DNA from 4 places in the Citrobacter sp. Cm046 genome. Region 2 is predicted to be linked to each of the others. Evidence: predicted binding sites of a transcription regulator. Region 2 holds the regulator's gene; each other region holds the start of a gene.

Region 1 (4,273 bases), on a different contig from region 2:
GTGTCGAGACTCGCCTTGATGCTGAAGTGAAGAGCTGGTTTTCTTTCGCTCTGCAAAAATGCGGTGAGCTGGCGCTGCTGCGTGATGCGCTGAACAGCGGTGATACCGTCGCGCTGGAGGAGTGGAGCGCGCCGATTCAGGCTCGTCGCCATTCAACCCGTGTACATAATGCAGCCGTTGAAAAACGTCTGGCTGCGATCACTGCACAGGACAGCCAGCGTACCAATGCTTATCCGGTACGTGCCGAAGCGCAGCGTGCGCGCTTTAACCTGCCGGCATGGCCGACCACGACCATTGGTTCCTTCCCGCAAACCACGGAAATTCGCGGCCTGCGTCTGGACTTCAAGAAAGGCAATCTTGACGCCAACAACTACCGCACCGGCATTGCGGAGCACATTAAACAGGCCATTGTAGAACAGGAGCGTTTAGGCCTCGACGTGCTGGTACACGGTGAAGCCGAGCGTAACGACATGGTGGAGTATTTCGGTGAGCATCTGGATGGCTTTGTCTTCACCCAGAACGGTTGGGTACAGAGTTACGGCTCTCGCTGCGTGAAGCCGCCAGTGGTAATTGGTGATGTCAGCCGTCCGGAAGCGATTACCGTTGAGTGGGCGAAGTACGCACAGTCACTGACTGATAAACCGGTTAAAGGCATGCTGACTGGCCCTGTGACTATTCTCTGCTGGTCATTCCCACGTGAAGATGTGACTCGTGAAACTATCGCTAAACAGATTGCGCTGGCGCTGCGTGATGAAGTCGCGGATCTGGAAGCCGCTGGCATTGGCATCATCCAGATTGACGAACCGGCATTGCGCGAAGGTCTGCCACTGCGTCGCAGCGACTGGGCAGCATACCTGGAGTGGGGCGTGGAAGCTTTCCGCATTAATGCTGCGGTGGCGAAGGACGAAACCCAAATCCACACTCATATGTGTTATTGCGAGTTTAACGACATCATGGATTCGATTGCGGCGCTGGACGCAGACGTGATCACTATTGAAACCTCACGTTCTGACATGGAGCTGCTGGAGTCATTCGAAGAATTTGACTATCCGAATGAAATCGGACCGGGCGTGTACGACATCCACTCACCGAACGTTCCAAGTGTCGAGTGGATTGAAGCCCTGCTGAAGAAAGCTGAGCAACGTATCCCCGCAGAGCGTCTATGGGTGAACCCGGACTGTGGTCTGAAAACCCGCGGCTGGCCGGAAACCCGTGCCGCACTGGCAAACATGGTCAAAGCCGCGCAGAACCTGCGTCAGGCGTAAGATTAAAAACGGAGGCGCAAGCCTCTGTTCTGATGAGATGTTTTGTAAGCCGGGTAAGGCGTAGCCACTACCCGGCAAAATACGTTATTTCTTCCCGCCATAAAGTGCGAACCACTCCAGCATTCTTTGCCAGCCGTCTTTTGCAGACTCTTCGTGATAGCTCGGGCGATAATCGGCGTTAAACGCGTGTCCGGCATCGGGATAGACCACGATTTCCGCTTTGGCATTCGCGGCGCGCAGTGCCTGACGCATCGTTTCGATAGTCTCTTGTGGAATGCTGTAGTCCTGACCGCCGTAAAGCCCCAATACCGGTGCATTCAGGTCGGTAGCGATATCGACAGGGTGTTTAGGTGAGTTCAGGGTTTTGTCGCCAATCAGTTTTCCGTACCACGCCACAGCCGCTTTGAGCTGTGGATTGTGAGCGGCATACAGCCAGGCGATACGACCGCCCCAGCAAAAACCGGTGATCATCAGTTGATGTGCATCACCGCCGTTGCGGGAGGCCCAACTGGCAACGTGGTCCAGATCGGCCAGCACCTGGGAGTCAGGCACTTTAGCTACCAGGCCACTCAGTAGCGTAGGGATATCTGCAAAATCATTTGGATCGCCCTCGCGAAAATAGAGTTCCGGGGCGATAGCCAGATACCCTTCCAGCGCAAGTCGGCGGCAAACATCACGGATATGTTCATGAATGCCAAATATTTCCTGCACGACGATGACTACGGGCAGCAGGCCATCAGTCTGTTTTGGCCGCGCGTGATACGCCGGCATATCATCGCCTTGAGAAGGTATTGACGTTACACCTGCGATAATCGCGTTATCCGGTGTGTGAACTGTTGTTGATGCGGGTGGGGATGCAGCAGGTGCAAAGCCAGATTGTCGTATTGTTGTCATGGTATTCTCCGTACCCTTAAATAATCAGCAAAAAAGCGCATTGTTAACTATAGACACATGCAACGAATCACATTGCCTTAAACGGTCTATCTTTTGTGCAAGGCTTCCCGATGATGAGTAGTTAATGTGATGCGTGTCACTTTTTAACGGTAAATTAATGCAATTGATTTACATCATGGTGATGACTGTCACGAAAATATGTTTATGCCTTCGGTAAAGTGTCTTTTTGCTTCTTCTGACAAAACCGATTCACAGAGGAGTTTTTTATGTCTAAGTCTGATGTTTTTCATCTCGGCCTCACTAAGAACGATTTACAAGGGGCCCAGCTCGCTATCGTCCCTGGCGACCCGGAGCGTGTGGAAAAGATCGCCGCGCTGATGGATAAGCCGGTCAAGCTGGCATCTCATCGCGAATTCACTACCTGGCGTGCAGAACTGGATGGTAAAGCAGTGATCGTCTGCTCCACCGGTATCGGCGGCCCATCTACTTCTATCGCTGTAGAAGAACTGGCTCAACTGGGCATTCGTACCTTCCTGCGTATCGGCACTACTGGTGCTATTCAGCCGCATATCAATGTTGGTGATGTGCTGGTAACCACGGCATCAGTTCGCCTGGACGGTGCAAGCCTGCACTTTGCGCCAATGGAATTCCCGGCTGTTGCGGACTTCGAATGCACCACCGCGCTGGTTGAAGCTGCGAAATCTATCGGTGCAACTACTCACGTGGGCGTTACTGCCTCTTCTGATACCTTCTACCCAGGCCAGGAGCGTTACGACACCTTCTCTGGTCGTGTGGTGAGCCGTTTCAAAGGTTCTATGGAAGAGTGGCAGTCCATGGGCGTTATGAACTATGAAATGGAATCCGCTACGCTGCTGACTATGTGCGCAAGTCAGGGTCTGCGTGCAGGTATGGTTGCTGGTGTTATCGTCAACCGTACTCAGCAAGAGATCCCGAATGCAGAAACCATGAAGCAAACGGAAAGCCACGCGGTGAAAATCGTGGTAGAAGCAGCGCGTCGCCTGCTGTAATACACCCTTCTTTGTAAAAAGGCCGACGTGTTCGGCCTTTTTATTTTGCGTAGTGCCTCGCAGGAAATTCCTTTTAAACTGGACGTTTATACAGCACAATTCTATTTTGTGCAGGTAAGTCGTTGCTGTAAGGGGGCGTTGTGGATATTTCAATTATGATGAGTGCTGTGGTGGCGTTGGCTGCAGGGCTGCTTGTGGGTTGGCTGGCGACCAAAGCGCGTGCCGATCAGATCCGAGCAGATCTCATCGAAGAACGGCGTGAGTTGGATATTGCGCTGAGCGCCGCCCGGCAACAGCTTTCGCAGGAAGCCCACTGGCGAGAAGAGTGTGAGCTACTCAATAACGAGTTACGCAGCTTACACAGCATCAACACCTCTCTGGAAGCCGATCTCCGGGAAGTCACCACCCGTCTGGAAGCGACGCAGCAACACGCTGAAGATAAAATTCGCCAGATGATCAACAGTGAACAGCGTCTGAGCGAGCAGTTCGAAAACCTTGCGAACCGTATTTTTGAGCACAGCAACCGCCGCGTTGACGAGCAAAACCGGCAAAGCCTGAATAGTTTGCTTACGCCATTGCGTGAACAGCTGGACGGTTTTCGCCGTCAGGTTCAGGATAGCTTTGGTAAAGAGGCGCAGGAAAGGCACACTCTGGCGCACGAAATTCGTAATCTCCAGCAATTGAACGCGCAGATGGCGCAGGAAGCCGTTAACCTGACGCGGGCGTTGAAAGGGGATAACAAGACCCAGGGGAACTGGGGAGAAGTGGTGCTCACGCGAGTGCTGGAGGCTTCCGGTCTGCGTGAAGGCTATGAATATGAAACCCAGGTTAGTATTGAAAATGACGCGCGTTCACGGATGCAACCGGATGTTATTGTCAGACTGCCACAGGGAAAAGACGTGGTTATCGACGCTAAAATGACGCTGGTCGCCTACGAGCGCTATTTTAATGCAGAAGATGACTACACCCGGGAGAGCGCGTTGCAGGAGCATATTGCCTCTGTGCGTAACCATATTCGTCTGTTGGGACGCAAAGATTACCAACAGCTCCCAGGGTTACGCACGCTTGATTATGTACTGATGTTTA
Region 2 (4,273 bases):
CGCTCTGCCATTGCGGCCACAGCCAGAGTGTGCCGCCAAAGGCGATCAAACAGCCCATCACCGTATCGACAAAGCGCGGTACGATAAACTGCTCCCCATTCAGCGTCAGTAGTTGCAGGGTATACACTGCCGTGACAGTAAAACCTACTGTGGCCCAGCCGTAGTTTTTGCGGATAATCAGGTAGCTCACCAAAGTGATAAGCAACATAGCCGCCAGCGTGAAACCCTCGGGGATATGGAAGTGCAATGTGACGCCAGCGATGATAAGCCCAACGAGAGTACCTGCCGAGCGATGCAGAATACGCACCCGGGTTGCGCCGTAGCCATTTTGCGTGACGAACAATATCGTCATCAGGATCCAGTATGGTTTTGGCAAATGTAAGGCGCTACCCATCAGGCTGGCGATACTTAACATGACGCTGATACGCCCCGCATTACGCAGCGCAGGGGATTTAAACGACAAATAGCTTTTCAGAGCAGGGAGCAACGGCAATCGGCGCTGCTTATCAGCCATCAAATCCCGGGCATAAAGCGGGCGCTGGGTACGCAGAACGCGGGCAATGCGGCTAAAGTGCCAGTAGCAGAACTGTCCAACGGGATTATCCGGATGCTGCCTGGCAATTTTTTCCAGGGTGCCAATCTGCTTTTCCATTGAAAATCGCGTAGGCAAGCGGTGATACAAAATGTCATCTGCCAGCACTCGTAGTCGGGCGGCGACAGTTCGCGCATTCCAGCGAATCACCTGCTCTGCATGGCTGCGTTCGACCAGTTTCTGCACCTCTTCCGGTTGATGCAGGCTGACGGAAATATGCTCCTGTAAATCCAGAGCCTCCTGAAAGGCACGCAGCAGGCGTTTGTACTCATTGTTGTGATGCGCCGACAGCATGTGCATCTGCTGATAACACTGGGTAATGAGATCGACTGCTTTCTGCTGGCGTACCAGCAGCGGAGGCAGCGCTTTTTCAGGATCGATGTGCTGGGTCAGCAGACTGTATTTAGCCTCACAGTAATCGGCCAGTTCGCGGTATAGCAGGCTGAGTGATTCACGTAGCGGCTGCTCGCGCCACAGCCAAAACCAGAACCAGTTGAACAGACCGTACCACAATGTACCCAGCGCATAGATTAACAGTGGCTCCCAGACGGGCATGTTCCCGGCAAGGCTAAGCGTGAAAATTGCAGCAATGAGCGAGGCGGGCAACAATCGTGCATGCAGAGGACTTAACTCTGCAGTTACGCCGAGAATAAGCGTCAGGCCGGTGAGGATCAGCGGTAACGGTATGGTCTGCGCCAGCAGTAGTTGCATGATCAAACTGCATCCGGCAAACAGCGACGCACCAATAATTAAGCGTTTAAAAAAGCGTTTATGTGGGGTGTCAAGACCGGCAATGTTGCAGCAGGCTGGGACGAGGGAGAAAAGCAGCCCCAGATGTAGTTGACCGATGATAAGACCGACACCCACAGGTAAACACAGCACCAGCGTCTGTCGTAGTGCGTAGTTGATCTCGGGGTGATAAATCAGTCTTCGCCACATCAGTGTAAACAAAAATGGCGCATTACTGAGTAACGCGCCATTTTGGCGGAATTAACGTGTGCCGTAAACGACGATGGTTTTACCGTGCGCGGAGATCAGGTTTTGATCTTCCAGCATCTTCAGGATGCGACCAACGGTTTCACGGGAGCAACCCACGATCTGGCCAATTTCCTGACGGGTGATTTTGATCTGCATGCCGTCCGGGTGAGTCATCGCATCAGGTTGTTTCGCCAGGTTCAACAGCGTCTGGGCGATACGGCCTGTCACGTCGAGGAAGGCAAGGTTACCCACTTTCTCGGACGTAACTTGCAGACGACGAGCCATCTGGGAAGACAGACGCATCAGAATATCCGGGTTCACCTGGATTAACTGACGGAATTTTTTGTATGAAATTTCAGCGACTTCACATGCGGTTTTAGCTCGTACCCAGGCGCTACGTTCCTGGCCTTCTTCGAACAGGCCCAGTTCGCCAATAAAATCGCCCTGATTCAGATAAGAGAGGATCATTTCCTTCCCTTCTTCATCTTTGATCAGCACTGCCACTGAGCCTTTAACGATGTAATACAACGTTTCCGCTTTTTCACCCTGGTGAATCAGCGTGCTCTTCGATGGGTACTTATGAATATGGCAATGAGACAAGAACCATTCGAGAGTCGGGTCTGTTTGCGGTTTGCCAAGCACCATGCGCGGTTATCCTCTGTTATAAGCTGTCTCCAGAGCCAGAAAACGACGCTGCCTCTGGGGTTGCAAAAATGTGCTTCCCGCTACCTGGGAAGGGGGCTGCTAAAAAGTGCACTGCAGCCTGTAATGTGATGTCCTCTGCATACATGCAGTACGTCATTGTATTACTGTAGCATCCCGACTGTTTTAGCATAGCTTTCGCCGTGTGTCTCCTGGTGTCTCGCTTCAGCATGACGCAGGTCGCCTTCCGTTGCGAGAATTGTTATGTGCGCGTAATCTGTCAGGAAAATTGAAACATTGGAGTTACGAAATATGCAAGCGCGTGTAAAGTGGGTTGAGGGGTTAACCTTCCTTGGTGAGTCCGCCTCTGGCCACCAAATTCTGATGGACGGTAACTCCGGTGATAAAGCGCCGAGCCCGATGGAAATGGTGTTAATGGCTGCGGGTGGTTGCAGCGCAATTGATGTGGTGTCGATCCTGCAAAAGGGTCGCCAGGATGTGACCAACTGTGAAGTGAAACTCACCTCTGAACGTCGTGAAGAAGCACCGCGTCTTTTTACCCATATCAATCTGCATTTCATTGTCACCGGCCATGACCTGAAAGATGCCTCCGTGTCCCGCGCGGTAGATCTTTCGGCTGAGAAATATTGCTCCGTGGCGTTGATGCTGGAAAAAGCGGTGAATATCACCCATTCCTATGAAGTGATTGCTGCTTCGTAATGCACGCCTGATGGCGTCATACTTATCAGGCCTGCATGATGTAAACCCGTAGGCCGGATAAGGCATCAGCCGCCATCCGGCAACACTTCACTCGATCCTCTTTCCTTCCATCAGTCGTTGCACTAACGGCAGCATGATCAATTCCATTGCCAGCCCCATCTTGCCACCCGGTACGACTAACGTATTGATGTGGGAGATGAATGAACCCTGCAGCATCGCCAGCAACCAGGGATAATCGATCCCTTCCAGGTTGCGGAAATGAATCACCACAAAGCTCTCATCCAGTGACGGAATACTCTTGGCCGCAAAGGGATTGGAGGTGTCGACAGTTGGCACACGCTGGAAGTTAATATGCGTGCGGGAAAACTGTGGAGTGATGTAATTGATGTAGTCGTCCATTGAACGCACGACCGAGTCCATCACCGCTTCACGTGAGTGTCCGCGCTCGCTGGTATCACGGGTCAGTTTCTGAATCCATTCCAGGTTGACGATTGGCACAACGCCAACCAGCAGGTCGACATGTCGCGCCACATTTTGTTGCGGAGTAACGACACCGCCGTGCAGTCCTTCGTAGAACAGAACGTCAGTCGGCTCAGGTAGTGGTTGCCAGGGGGTAAACGTACCTGGAACCTGGTTCCACGGAACGGCTTCGTCGTAAGTGTGCAGATATTTACGCGACTGGCCTTTTCCTGCCTGACCATACTCAATGAAGGTTTGTTCTAACAGGCCGAAGTCATTGGCTTCGGGGCCGAAATAGCTGATATGCCGTCCGGCATCGCGCGCTTTGCGGATCGCCATGTCCATTTCCGGGCGGGTATAGCGATGAAAACTGTCACCTTCCACCTCGGCAGCACGCAGATTTAACTGCGCGAAAATTTTACGAAACGCGAGGCTGGTGGTGGTGGTCCCCGCGCCGCTGGATCCTGTTACCGCAATCACCGGATGTTTGGCAGACATAACAACTCCATAAATAGGTTGGTTTTTTTATTATAGTCAGCCGTCGGCAGCGGATTACTCGTGAAGCTGTTTCCTCGGCATAATGTTGACCGTTTCATGCAGTTCGGACCACACCAGCACGGCTTCACCAGATTGTAGTTGGCGTTTGACGTCGGCGACTTTTTGTTCGAGCGAGCGTTCATGTTCACCATAATCGGTGCCTTCACGCAAGACAAAGCTTTCAATCAGGTTGTCCAGTGCTTCCGGGGAGATATCCTGCCACGGGATCATCATGATGACGCCTCCAGGTATGTTGTCAGCCAGTCTGGGATACGGGACTCCAGCCACATCTCAGGATGGCGCAATGTGCCACCAATAAATCCGACGTGTCCGCCGTGTTCGGTT
Region 3 (4,273 bases), on a different contig from region 2:
ATGTTGAAATAACAATTGTTCTCATAATATTAGTTATTCTCAAACACTAATATTACATAAATGTCCTTATCGATAAAAGACTAAATAAATAACCATCCCAAAAGATAAGCATCCGCACCCGGCATAAACAAGAACATAACACCAGAATTGCAGTGGATCTTCATTGCGGTAGGCATATACCGGTTCACGTGCGTTCTTCTTTATTTTATCAACGGCCCCAGAGCGCCAGCCTTTCCATGCTTCACGAAAGCAAAACACAGGGATGAGAAGAAAGGCCAAAACGACGAAGAGTGTTTGCACATCCATGCTTATTTTCCTTGTTTCTTTTGTAATTCAAGTAACTGTTCTGGCGTTACCGCCGGATAACCCTGAGCATCATCCGGTACCTGATGCATTGTCGGGATCGGCACCAGCGGGCCTAAAAAACGAGGCTCGCGCTTAAAGAGATAGAGATCGGCCAGCGCCCCAAAACGGGCGCCGAATTCACGTACCCGTACGGTCAGCATATCTTTAGGTGAAGGCACCGCGTAGCACTGGGCTTGAATGCCCATATGAAGTGCAATAAACAAGGCGCGTTCACAGTGGAATCGCTGGGTAATGATGATGAAATCATTGGTATCAAACACTTTGCGGGTCCGCACAATGGAGTCGAGCGTGCGGAATCCGGCATAATCGAGCACGATGTCGGCAGGATCGACGCCTGCGGCAATCAGATCTTTACGCATCGTCATCGGTTCGTTATAGCTTTGCTGTGCGTTATCGCCACTGAGTAGCAGGTAATTCACCTTACCGCTGTTATAAGCGTTTAATGCGCCCTGAATGCGGTAGCGGTAATACTGGTTAATGACGCCGGTACGGTAGTATTTCGCTGTGCCTAATACCACGCCGACCTGGCGATAGGGTAAATCCTGCAATTCGTCGTAGATGTAAGGTGCTGTCTTCCAGCTCATCCATCTGTCGAGACCAAGCACAGTTAACAGCAGCAAGCCGATCAGGACTAACAAGCTGTAAAACACGCGCTTTAACATGCGGAAAACTCGATAATTGGATGGAATTTCAATCAGGCTACTGTACCCGACGGCGTAGCGCAAGAAACAGCAACCTGATTGAGGGGATTTTCAACAATCCAGCCGTGATAAGCGTCGAGCCATCAGGAAATTAACCCAGCAGTACGCGACTGATGTTATTGCATCCCAATGCTTTCAGGGTAGCGGAAGTGGCGTCCCACTGGATTAATTGCGCATCGGCTTTTTCTGCCAGCACCGCGCGTTGAATGTCCGGGTAATCATAGCCGTTGAGGTTCAACAGGTTTAATGCGCCCTGCAGCGGAGGCAGAGTTGGGTTGAAGGCGGCGTTTTCAGCATAGCTGCCACTGAAGATTTGACCATCTTTGCACTCCAGCGCAACACCGCTCGGGGAGTGACTGTATGGCATATGACAATGATTAGCGGCGGTAATCGCCGCCTGGGTCAGCGTATCGCCTTCCAGCGCGAAGCCGTGATCCTGCTCATCCATCAACAAGGTTTTGATGTCTAAATCTTTCGGGCCGAAAGCATCCGGCAGATAGTCGCGCAGGGCGTGCGGCTCACGTCCTGGCAGGTGAATGCGTAAATCCAGCCCGCTGTTCAGTTCATTCATAAACTGACGGCAGTGACCGCAAGGGGTGTAGTTTACGGTGATGGCGGTGAGTCCCTTTTCACCGCGTAACCAGGCGTGACTGATGGCGCTTTGCTCGGCATGAACAGTTTGCTGCATCGTCGCGCCAAGGAACTCCATATTCCCACCGAAATACCAGGTACCACTGATACCACGCGCAATTGCGCCAACGTTAAAATGGGAGAGATCGGTACGAGCGCAGGCAGCAGCCAGCGGCAGCAGAGCGAATGCCAGCGCGTCTTCGTCCAGTCCCGATTCGCGTTTAAGCACAGAGACCTGCTCAGCAGTTAACATGGCGGGGAAATGAACATCCGCCAGAAGGGGAGCCAGGGCTGATTGCAAGTTATCCGCGAGTTGGGCAAAAGAAGTTTGAAAACGTGGATGCATGGCGATGCCTCATAACAATGTAATGGAATCGTAGTTTACGGGCCTGTTACGCCTTTATATGTGATTCATATCTCATTATGTATGCAACTTATGAAACTTAAATTAAAAATGTGCAACGCATCGCAAATAAATGACCTAAAAATCAGGATTAGCCGAACAGTGCCAGAATAACCGGGAACAGGAACGGAGCCACCAGTGAAGTGATTATCCCGCAAATGACCAGCGCCAGAGAACTAAATGCGCCTTCCTGGTAGTCAAGCTCAGCACAGCGTGCGGTGCCCAGGGCGTGCGAGGCAGTACCCATTGCCAGCCCACGTGCAGCCTTGGTGCGAATCCGCATTGCATTCAGCAGAGTATGGCCAAATACGGCACCGAGGATGCCGACAAAAATAACGCAGACAGCGCTGATTGCCGGGATGCCGCCGATACTTCCTCCTACCGCCATGGCGATAGGTGTTGTCACTGATTTAGGCATGATAGACGCGGCAATTTCCGGTGAAGCCCCCAGTAGCAAAGCAATAGATGTGCCGGTAACCATCGCCACTACGCTGCCTGCGAAACAGATAGCAATAATGGACTTCCAGCGGGCGCGGATTTGGTGCAATTGCTCATACAGCGGATAGGCCAGCGCGACCACCGCAGGCTGCAGTAAATCGTTGAGAACCTCGCTGCCTTTAAAATAGTGATCGTAGGGAATACCGGTCAGGATCAGAAAGGGAATAATGACCACCATGGCGACGAGCAGTGGATTCAGCAGCGGCATTTTGATCCGCATAGCCAGCTTACGAGCGGCAAAAAATACCGCCAGCGTGAGGGGTAACGACCACCAGATATACGACATCATTCTTTAGATCCTTTCTGCCCAACGATTTTTCGTTCACCGTGCACAAGATGCGAGCTCCAGCTCACTACCAGGAAAACGACCAGTGTACTAATGGTGCAGGACACCACCACCGGACCAAATTGCGCACGGAGCAAGTCAAAGTACTGCATGATCCCTACACCAATTGGGACAAACAGAAGGGCCATATAGCGAATCAGGACATAGCAACCTGGATTAACCCATTTCGCAGGCAAGATTTGCAGCGCCAGCAGGACAAACAGGATTAGCATGCCGATAATGCTGCCCGGAATAGTTATGGGGAGCAGGGAAGCAAGAAAAATACCTGCATAGAGGCAGGCATAAATCAGTACGAAAGCGCGTATATATTGCCAGATAATATTCAGTGACTTGCTCATAGTAGAAACCCTTGACGAGACTGATTCATCATACAATTAAACTTTAAAACGTGCTACCGATCACATCATGAATTCTAAGCATAGTGGAAATAGATAACGGGAACATCGGCTAAACTCTGCGCTGAATACAGAATAGCGGTAAGTAACAGCTTCTCTGTGCTTTAAACCCTATCTCAGAGAAGTTACCATAGCGCCTCTCTTTTTTGCGGGTAACAATATGCGTGTTTTACTGGCGCCGATGGAAGGTGTGCTCGACTCACTGGTTCGCGAGCTGCTGACTGAAGTCAATGACTATGATCTCTGTATCACCGAATTTGTCCGGGTGGTGGATCAACTCCTGCCGGTAAAAGTGTTCCATCGCATTTGTCCTGAGTTGCTCAACGCCAGCCGTACGACATCCGGCACACGGGTGCGCATACAACTGCTGGGGCAGTATCCGCAGTGGCTGGCGGAGAATGCGGCCCGCGCGGTTGAACTGGGCTCGTTTGGTGTCGATCTGAACTGTGGCTGCCCGTCGAAACTGGTTAACGGCAGTGGCGGCGGCGCAACGTTATTAAAGGATCCGGAGCTTATCTACCGGGGGGCAAAAGCGATGCGCGAGGCCGTTCCGGACCATTTGCCGGTGACGGTAAAAGTACGCCTCGGCTGGGACAGCAGCGACAGACAGTTTGAAATTGCCGATGCCGTTCAGCAGGCAGGTGCCAGCGAGCTGGCGGTTCATGGCCGAACCAAAGAGCAGGGCTACAAGGCTGAGCACATTAACTGGCAGGCTATTGGTGAAATTCGCAAACGTCTCACTATCCCGGTTATCGCTAATGGAGAAATCTGGGACTGGCAGAGTGCCCAGGATTGCATGGCTATTACCGGATGTGACGCCGTGATGATAGGACGTGGTGCACTCAACATCCCTAATCTTAGTCGTGTGGTGAAATACAACGAACCGCGTATGCCGTGGCCTGATGTGGTGACGTTGCTGAAAAAATATACCCGG
Region 4 (4,273 bases), on a different contig from region 2:
TTCGTATCCAAACTGACTGCAACAATCTACGCCTAATGGGATAGGCTCTTAATGGCAGAAATCGTTAATTTTTTAACGTATCAATTACGGCCTGGTGCGCACCGTGCTGGGCAATACGTTGCCATGCCTGCTCAATGGCGCTGACAAATTGCGAATTTTGCACCAGATCGGTGGCAAAAATTTCGTGCAAGGAAAGTAATGCGGTGACACGCTCTGATTCCGTACTGCGCTCGACAATTGTGCGGATTTTTTCACTCATCGGGTCGCGTATATCTATGGCTGAGCCTGCATCGTCCACCCCGCTAACGTAACGCATCCAGCCCGCAATACCGAGTGCCAGCAAGGGCCATTCGCTTTGGCGCGCTAAATGTACGCGGATGCTTTCCAGCATGCGCTGCGGTAATTTCTGGCTCCCGTCCATCGCGATTTGCCAGGTTTTGTGCTTTAGCGCCGGGTTGGCAAAGCGTTCCAGCAGGCTGGTGGCGTACTGGTCTAAATCAACGTCGGTGATTTGCAGCGTGGGGGCCTGTTCATTGAGCATCAGGCAGTAAGCGGCTTTACGAAACGCACTGTCTTGCATACAGTCGCTGATGTGTTGAAATCCGGCCAGATAACCGAGATAGGCCAGAAACGAATGGCTGCCGTTGAGCATTCGCAGTTTCATTTGTTCCCACGGCAGAACGTCATCGACCATCTGTACGCCCGCGCGCTCCCACTGGGGGCGACCAGAGACAAAGTTATCTTCGACGACCCACTGGATAAAAGGCTCGCAGCTGATTGAGCAAGGGTCGGCAACGCCCAATTCATGGGCAATTTCATCCAGTGACTCTTCGGTCGCGGCCGGGACAATGCGGTCTACCATGGTGCCAGGAAAACTGACATGCTCTTGTATCCACAGCGCCAGTTCAGGCGATCGCTTTTCTGCCATTCCCAGTACGGCATTTTTTACCACATGGCCATTGTCCGGGATGTTATCGCAGGAGAGTACGGTAAAAGGAGGCACTCCTCGTTCGCGTCGGCGGTGCAGGGCTTCAACAATGATACCTGGTGCTGAGTGCGGTTCATCCGGCGTCTGTAAATCGTGAACAATGCGCGGGTTGGAGATATCAAGCGTCCCTGTCGCCGGATCAATACAGTAACCTTTTTCGGTGATGGTTAAGGAAACAATAGCCACCTGTGGCTCGCAGAATTTTTCAATGATGGCTGCCAGTGAATCCAGCTTAGCGTTCAGACACTCTTTGACGGCGCCAATAACAATTGACTGATTGCCATGCGCGCCTTTTTCTAACACGGTATATAAATGATCCTGCTCACGAAGTTGACTCATCAGTCGATCGCCACTGAACAGACTGATCTCACAAATTCCCCAATCGCCACCCTGTGCATTCAGTGCCCGATCGGTCAATAAGGCCTGATGAGCACGGTGAAATGCCCCGAAACCAAAATGTACGATCCGCGTTTTTAATTGTTGTCGATCGTACTGAGGCATCAGTACATTTTCCGGGAGTTGGGCGGAGGCAATAGTTTTCATTAAATACACCTGATTAACCATTAATTAACAATGCCAGTATAAAGTTATATGACAGCAAATTAAATTGGTGTGCCTTATTTATCCGGGGAATGTGAGCTTGATCAATCAATCATCGGCGTTCTGTTGATCATTCAACGGATGCCTGTATGGTAGTCGTCATTCGCGCAACTTAATTTGGTATAACAACTTATGAGGTGAACCAATGGAACAAACCTGGCGTTGGTACGGACCTAACGATCCGGTATCGCTTGATGATGTGCGTCAGGCTGGCGCAACTGGTGTTGTGACCGCCTTGCACCATATTCCCAACGGTGAAGTGTGGCCCGTCGAAGAGATTCAAAAACGCCAGGCCATTCTGGCTGAAAAGGGGCTGACCTGGTCGGTGGTGGAAAGTATTCCGGTTCACGAAGATATCAAAACGCTCTCCGGGCAATATCAAACGTGGATTGCGAATTATCAGCAAAGTATCCGTAATCTGGCGACCTGCGGCATTGATACCGTGTGTTATAACTTCATGCCGATTCTCGACTGGACGCGTACTGACCTTGAATATCAGTTGCCGGACGGCTCTAAAGCGTTGCGTTTTGATCAGATAGCGTTTGCAGCCTTTGAGTTGCACATCCTGCAACGTCCAGGCGCTGAGGTGGATTACACCGTGGAAGAGCAGCGCCAGGCCCGGGACTATTTCAATTCCATGAGCGCCGCTGATATTGAAAAGCTGACCCGCAATATTATCGCTGGTCTGCCAGGTGCTGAAGAAGGTTATACCCTGGATCAATTCCGCGCGCGTCTGGCGGAATACGACGGCATCAGCAAAGATGATCTGCGTAATAATATGGCTGTTTTTCTGCGTGCGATCGTACCGGTAGCAGAAGAAGTTGGCGTGCGCCTGGCCGTACATCCTGACGATCCGCCACGCCCGATCCTCGGCCTGCCACGTATCGTTTCTACGATTGAAGATATGCAGTGGCTGAAAGAAACGGTAGACAGCATCTATAACGGTTTCACCATGTGTACCGGATCATACGGTGTGCGTGCGGATAACGATCTGGTGAAAATGATTGAAACCTTTGGCGATCGTATCCACTTTACGCATTTGCGCTCAACCTGCCGTGAAGAAAACCCGAAAACTTTCCATGAAGGCGCACACTTACAAGGTGATGTGGATATGGTATCGGTAGTGGCTGCCATTCTGACCGAAGAACAGCGTCGTAAGAAGGCGGGCGATCTGCGTCCAATCCCGATGCGTCCGGATCATGGACACCAGATGCTTGACGATCTGCACAAAAAAACCAACCCAGGCTACTCTGCTATTGGTCGTCTGAAAGGGCTGGCTGAAGTTCGTGGTGTTGAACTGGCACTGAAACAAACACAGTTCCGCGATCTGTTGTAATGTCGCTAACAGGGATTGAGCGTCAGGCTCGATCCCTGTTCATCACCAGGGCTGCAATAATGCCTGCTCCAGCACCGTCAGTACCTTGTTTATCTGCTGTATTTGCAACCCACCAAAACCGAAAAACATGACAGCGTCGCTGTTCTCTTTACGCCAGGCATCTTCCGAACCATTTTCAATGTTCTCCAGCGTATCAAAACGGATACCTGCCTGCAGACAGCGCGCTTGCAGTTTTGCGATAACCTCGGGTGATCTGGCTATGCGCAAAGAGAGGTGCAGGCCTGCCGTCGCACCATCGATTTTCCCTTCAGGAAACAAAACTGAAAGGCCGTCACGCAATAGGGTAAGACGTGCTACATAGCTGCAGGCAAGTTTGCCAAGATGGGTATAAAACACCTGATTTTGCATGAGCTCAGCTAAAAACTGCTGCAATAACCACTGGCTGCCGTTGTTATTTAGCGCTTTCATATTCTGTACAGCCGGTAGAAGCTCATCAGGACAAACGAGATAGCCGAGACGCACCCCCGGCCCCAGCGTTTTTGAGAATGTCCCCATATAGATAACCCGATCGTGATAGTCCATGGCTTTCAGTGCCGGAAGAGGATTCTCTCCGTAGGTAAAAACGGCATCATAGTCATCTTCAATGATGTAGGCTCCAACGCGCTGTGCCCAGGTCAGTAATGACTTTCGTCGTTCTAACGACAGAACATTTCCCATCGGGTATTGATGAGCTGGTGTCACATAACAAAGCTGGGTTTCAACTTCGGGTAAATTATCAGTGCGTAGGCCATGGCTATCGACTGCAACAGGGGTAATATCCGCGCCGTAATAATTAAACAGGTGCCATGCGCCAGAATAACAAGGGGATTCGGTCACAACATGACACTTTTTTTTCTGTGATACAGCATGATGAATAATAAATATTTGGCTAAGCAGAGATAATCCTTCCTGAATCCCATTGGTAATAATGATGTTCTCTGCACGAGTATTAATACCTCGGGATAAATTAAGGTATCTGACCATTTGATCACGTAATGGAAATAATCCATTTGGTGAATGATAACGAGTAAGCAATTGTTCCTTAAGTACACTGGGAGCATTATTCCATTTTCGCCAACTTGCCCAGGGAAAGGCATTGGGATCGGGAACGCCCATCCGGCAATAGAACTCTCTACCCATCTCACCGTAGACATCGGTGGAAGCCCCCGCAGGCTTGGGCTTTACTGGCGGAGAGCCTTCTGCAGAGGTCACGTGTGTTGGGGGGCTACGCACAGGAGCCGTAAAGATCACTTCATAACCAATACCCTGCCGGCTCTTAATAAAGCCCGCCGTCATGAGCTTTTCATACG

Evidence for each region. The regulator CRP, encoded in region 2, controls carbon source genes, mostly activating them, when cyclic AMP is high. The targets are predictions, from matches to a motif close to ATGTGANNNNNNTCACAT.
Region 1: a site for CRP is predicted at 2,284-2,301, ahead of udp (uridine phosphorylase). Genes of this name have one in related genera too.
Region 3: a site for CRP is predicted at 2,102-2,119, ahead of cdd (cytidine deaminase). Genes of this name have one in related genera too.
Region 4: a site for CRP is predicted at 1,621-1,638, ahead of uxuA (mannonate dehydratase). Genes of this name have one in related genera too.

The regions. Positions count from the first base shown of each region.
Region 1 is NZ_JAOWGP010000045.1:48,003-52,275, reverse strand. It holds gene metE (5-methyltetrahydropteroyltriglutamate--homocysteine S-methyltransferase) at 1-1,265, shown strand, start outside; gene OGX98_RS20895 (dienelactone hydrolase family protein) at 1,350-2,159, opposite strand; gene udp (uridine phosphorylase) at 2,426-3,187, shown strand; gene rmuC (DNA recombination protein RmuC) at 3,328-4,273, shown strand, end outside.
Region 2 is NZ_JAOWGP010000026.1:17,453-21,725, reverse strand. It holds gene OGX98_RS01010 (YccS/YhfK family putative transporter) at 1-1,531, opposite strand, end outside; gene crp (cAMP-activated global transcriptional regulator CRP) at 1,583-2,215, opposite strand; gene OGX98_RS01000 (OsmC family protein) at 2,525-2,932, shown strand; gene OGX98_RS00995 (phosphoribulokinase) at 3,020-3,889, opposite strand; gene OGX98_RS00990 (YheU family protein) at 3,944-4,162, opposite strand; partial or broken gene OGX98_RS00985 (hydrolase) at 4,159-4,273, opposite strand, start outside.
Region 3 is NZ_JAOWGP010000043.1:69,472-73,744, reverse strand. It holds gene OGX98_RS16175 (DUF2542 family protein) at 67-306, opposite strand; gene sanA (outer membrane permeability protein SanA) at 309-1,028, opposite strand; gene cdd (cytidine deaminase) at 1,159-2,043, opposite strand; gene OGX98_RS16160 (CidB/LrgB family autolysis modulator) at 2,192-2,887, opposite strand; gene OGX98_RS16155 (CidA/LrgA family protein) at 2,884-3,282, opposite strand; gene dusC (tRNA dihydrouridine(16) synthase DusC) at 3,500-4,273, shown strand, end outside.
Region 4 is NZ_JAOWGP010000043.1:106,475-110,747, reverse strand. It holds gene OGX98_RS16320 (mannitol dehydrogenase family protein) at 65-1,531, opposite strand; gene uxuA (mannonate dehydratase) at 1,734-2,924, shown strand; gene pdxR (MocR-like pyridoxine biosynthesis transcription factor PdxR) at 2,967-4,273, opposite strand, start outside.